Regions from separate parts of the Nitratireductor mangrovi genome, predicted to be linked through region 2. Evidence: predicted binding sites of a transcription regulator. Region 2 holds the regulator's gene; the other holds the start of a gene.

Region 1 (2,453 bases), 1.2 Mb from region 2:
TCGGAGCGGCGCAACCGGGGTGGTTTGTGGCCGCGACCCAGACCAGAGGAACGACACCATGAACCCCGGACGGCTTGACGAAACCCGCCCCTTCATCCCGGTCGGCATCGCCGTGCTGACGGTGTCGGACACGCGCAGCCTCGAAGAGGACAAATCGGGGCGGGCGCTGGCCGAACGCATCGCGGCGGCCGGGCACCGCCTGGCCGACCGCGCGATCGTGCCCGACGAGGCCGCAAGGATCGCGGAAACCGTGCTCGGCTGGTCGAAGGATACAGCTGTCGACGTGATCATCACCACCGGTGGCACCGGCTTCACCGGACGCGACGTCACGCCCGAAGCAATCGAGCCGCTGTTCGAAAAGCGCATGGACGGCTTTTCAGAGGTCTTTCACCGCATTTCCTACGACAAGATCGGCACGTCGACGATCCAGTCGCGCGCGACAGGCGGCCTCGTCAACCAGACCTTCGTCTTCGTTCTACCCGGCTCGCCCGGCGCGTGCCGCGACGCCTGGGACGGCATCCTTGCCGCGCAGCTCGACTACCGGCATATGCCGTGCAACTTCGTGGAGATCATGCCGCGCCTCGACGAACATCTGAAGCGCGGCGGCAGCCTCACCTGACGGCGCGGCGCGGCGCCGCGGGCCGGATCTCGGCCTTCAGCCGCTTGCGCGGCGAGCGCCGCGCCAGTGCCTCGACGCCGTCCTCGGGACGGAGCCGGGCAAGCGCGTCGCCCTTCATCACCAGGACACCGTCGGCGAGCGGGTTTGCCCGCCTGAAAAGCCGCATCAGCTTTTCCGCACGTCCGTTCGCGGCGCGGGAAAACCGGACCGGATGGCCGGCGCTGCCGGTATGTTCCATCACGGCGTCCATCCAGCCGTCGAGCAGGCGCGCTCCCGGTTCCAGCACCAGGATCCAGTCACCCCTGGCGCGGGCCAGGCTCGACGCCAGCGCGCCCTCCCGCACGAGGGTGCAGCCGGTGTGATCGATCACCGCGGCGGTGCGGTCGGTCGAGCCGCGATCATGGACGAGGACCTCGCGAACGACCCCCTCGACGGCGGCCGAGACCAGCGAGCCCAGCGTGCTCGCCAAGGCGTCCTCATCGTTGCGGGTTTCGATCACCACCGTCAGCATTTGGCGTTGGATAGCGCAAACCGGCGTCGAGCGCCAGTTGTGCAGCGCACAACCAGAAAGTTCTTGCTTTGTTCTCATTTCGCCGATAGGAATAGATTCATCAGGAACACGATCCGATAGCAAGCGGAGAGCGACGATGGAGCAGTTCGACCGCGCCGACACGGCGGCGTTCGGCGGTGGCGGGGCGGCCTTGGCCAACACCGTCATCGACGAAAGCGGCCTGCGCATCGGCGACGATCGCCGCCGTGGGCGCGCCGCCGGCATCAACCCGTCTGGACGGTTCGAGGCGCTGCGCCGCGACGTCTTCGACGATGGCTGGAACACGATCGACGAGCTGCCGCCTTTCAAGACCGAGGTTCAGGTCGAAAAGCCGCGCACGATCATCACCCGCAACGAATCGCCCGACATCTCCTTCGACCGGTCGATCAATCCCTATCGCGGTTGCGAACATGGCTGCGTCTACTGTTTCGCGCGGCCCACGCACGCCTTCATGGGCCTCTCGGCGGGGCTCGATTTCGAGTCGCGGCTGTTTTCCAAACCCGAGGCGGCGAAGCTATTGGAGCGCGAACTGGCGCGCGAGGGTTACGAGCCGCGCACGATCGCGATCGGCACCAACACCGACCCCTACCAGCCGGTCGAGAGGCAGTGGCGCATCATGCGAGAGATCCTCGAAGTGCTGGAGGCGCATGGTCATCCGGTCGGCATTGTGACGAAGTCGGCGCTGGTCGTGCGTGATGCCGACATCCTGTCGCGAATGGCCGAACGCGGCCTGGTCAAGGTCGCGTTCTCGGTCACGACGCTCGACCGCAAGCTCGCCCGTACCATGGAGCCGCGCGCCGCCACGCCGACAAGGCGGCTGGAGGCGATGAAGGAACTCGCCGGAGCCGGCATTCCGGTCTCCGTCATGGCGGCGCCGCTCATCCCGGGCCTGACCGACCATGAAGTCGAGCGCATTCTGGAATCGGCCTATGCTATGGGCGCGCGCGAAGCCGGCTACATCATCCTGCGCCTGCCGCTGGAGGTGAGCCCGATCTTCAAGGACTGGCTGCTCAGGCATTTTCCGGACCGCTATCGACATGTGATGTCGCTGATCCGCTCGATGCGGGACGGCAAGGACTACGATTCTTCCTGGGGCAAGCGCATGCGCGGCACCGGTCCCTATGCCTGGCAGATCGGGCGGCGGTTCGAGATCGCGGCGCGGCGCATCGGCTTCGACCGGACACGGCGCGAACTGCGCACGGACCTTTTCAACCCGCCGCCGCGCGCCGGCGAACAGCTCAGCCTCTTGTAGGCGACGACACTCAGCGTAGAGCGCGGCCTGTC
Region 2 (2,453 bases):
GCTGTTTGCCGCGTTGCCGGGGTTTTCCTCGCGACATCCGGTAAAGAAATACGCCGCCGCTGCGGCCCTGGTCGCCGCCAGCTACTACCTCCTGGTATCGGGAGCGGCAGTCGCGGCGCAACGCAGCTTCATCATGATCGCCGTGATGCTGGTCGCGCTGCTCTTCGACCGGGGGGCGATCACCATGCGCAACCTGGCAATCGCAGCGATGATCATCATCGCGATCGCCCCGCACGAGGTGGTTGGTCCCTCCTTCCAGATGTCGTTCGCGGCCACCGCGGCACTGATTGCCGCTTACGCCGCCTGGGCCGAGCGGGCGGCGGCCGCGCCCCGGCGCGACTGGTCGCCCGAAGCCGGCCTCGTCCGCCGGCTTGCAAGCCGCGCGGCCTATTACACCACCGGACTGGCAATGACGTCCCTGATTGCCGGTGGCGCCACGACGCTCTTTGCTGTCTGGCATTTTCACCGGGCGGCGCCGCTGGGGCTGATCGCCAACCTTGCCGCGATGCCGGTCGTTTCGCTGATCGTCATGCCGTTCGCAGTGATCGCGGGCGTGCTGATGCCCCTGGGCCTCGAAGGGCCGGCATTGCGGGTGATGGGGCAGGGGATATCGGCCATGGTGGCGATAGCCGACTGGGTCGCCGAACGCACGCCGTTCGACGCAGTTGGAGCGATCTCACCGGCTGCTCTGCTGTGGCTGACGGCCGCCCTGATCGTGGCCACCGTTGCCACGACGCGGCTGCGCTTGATCGCAGTCCCATTGGCCGTCGCCGGACTGGCGGCGATGCTGGCGGGCCGGCATCCTGATCTGCTTGTTTCTGAGGATGGCAAGCTGCTGGCCCTGGCGCGGTCGGATGGCGGGTTGGCGGTCAGCAGGTCGCGACCCAACGGCTTCACGGTCGGCATCTGGCAGAAGGCGCTGGCGTCGGAGCGGCTGGTGAAGCCCGAAACCTCCAAGGATGCCGAAGCATCCTCGCTGTTGGGAGCCGCAGATGGTTCTGGCGACGCTTTCATCTGCGCGGACGACACCTGCATCGCGCGCCATGCCGGCGGGGCCGTCATCGTTCAGTCCGCCACTGCCGAGACCGCTGCGCCGTTCTGCGCGATAGCCGCAATCATCATTATCGAGGATGCGACGGCAAAAGATCCGTGCGGCGACAGCAAGGTGCTGGTGGTGACGGCACGCGACCTGGCGCGGCGCGGCAGCTTGGCCGTCCACTTCGACGCCGGTACGAACCAAGCGAGCGCGGAATTCGCCATTTCGGAGCCGTTTCGCCCATGGCACGACCACCGGCGCTTCTCACGCGAGGCGCGCGGCCTGCCGCCCTACCGAAGGGGCGAGGACTGACGAGCGACGGCAGCCAGCGGGTCAGTAGCGGCGGATGAGACCGACGAGCCGGCCCTGAACCTTGACCCGGTCGGGCCCGAAGATGCGGGTTTCGTAGGCCGGGTTGGCAGCCTCGAGCGCGATCGAGGCGCCCTTGCGGCGGAAGCGCTTCAACGTTGCCTCCTCATCGTCGACCAGGGCGACGACGATGTCGCCGGGATTGGCGGTGCCGATGCTGCGGATGATGACCGTATCGCCGTCGAGAATGCCGGCTTCGATCATCGAATCGCCCTTGACCTCGAGCGCGAAATGCTCGCCGCCGGAAAGCATTTCCGGCGGCACGGCGACCGAATGGGTCTGATGCTGGATGGCGTCGATCGGCACGCCGGCGGCGATGCGCCCCATGACCGGCACCGAGACCGAGGCCGCGTCGTCGTCATTGCCCGACGGCGGCGGGGCCGCGGGTTTCGGCTTGCCACCCTCGATCACGCTTGGCGAGAACTTGCGCGGCGCGCCAAGTCCCGGCGCGATGGAATCGGGAAGCCGTATCACTTCGAGCGCCCTGGCGCGGTTGGGCAACCGGCGAATGAATCCGCGCTCCTCCAGAGCGGTGATCAGCCGGTGAATGCCGGACTTGGAGGCAAGGTCGAGCGCCTCCTTCATCTCGTCGAAGGAGGGCGGAATGCCGGTCTCCTTCAGACGCTCATGAATGAAGAGCAGGAGTTCGTGTTGCTTCCGCGTCAGCATTCGGGCCCCCAAGGGAATCGTTCATAAACAAAACCAGAACAAACACTATCTGTTCCAGTCTTGTTCCGCAACCATTTAAATTTTAGTGAATGCGTTTACGCTTTGTTCAGCGTAACATCAGCAACGCGGAGGGCGCGCCGGCCTGAGCCGCCGGCGCGTGCGGCGGGCGGACGATCAGGGCGTTGGCGTCGGCCAGCACCCTGAGCATAGAGGAATCCTGGATCGGCGAGGGCCGCGCCACGAGCCGGCCGCCTTCCCTCACCGCGATGGCGCGCAGATAGTCCTGCCTGAGATCGTTGGCGGGAAGATCGGCGCCGATAAAACCGGGGACCGGTCCGTCGGGCGCCGGGCGGCCTGCGAGCCGGGCAATCAGCGGTTT

Evidence for each region. The regulator LexA, encoded in region 2, represses DNA repair genes until DNA is damaged. The targets are predictions, from matches to a motif close to TGTTCNNNNTGTGTTCNG.
Region 1: the regulator LexA is predicted to act here: its motif matches at 1,189-1,206, upstream of FQ775_RS01230 (PA0069 family radical SAM protein).

The regions. Positions count from the first base shown of each region.
Region 1 covers NZ_CP042301.2:267,203-269,655, reverse strand. Annotated here, with positions in the region: gene FQ775_RS01245 (4-(cytidine 5'-diphospho)-2-C-methyl-D-erythritol kinase) at 1-62, shown strand, start outside; gene moaB (molybdenum cofactor biosynthesis protein B) at 59-619, shown strand; gene FQ775_RS01235 (glycosyltransferase) at 612-1,130, opposite strand; gene FQ775_RS01230 (PA0069 family radical SAM protein) at 1,267-2,421, shown strand.
Region 2 covers NZ_CP042301.2:1,420,515-1,422,967, forward strand. Annotated here, with positions in the region: gene FQ775_RS06975 (ComEC/Rec2 family competence protein) at 1-1,348, shown strand, start outside; gene lexA (transcriptional repressor LexA) at 1,370-2,074, opposite strand; gene FQ775_RS06985 (molybdopterin molybdotransferase MoeA) at 2,181-2,453, opposite strand, start outside.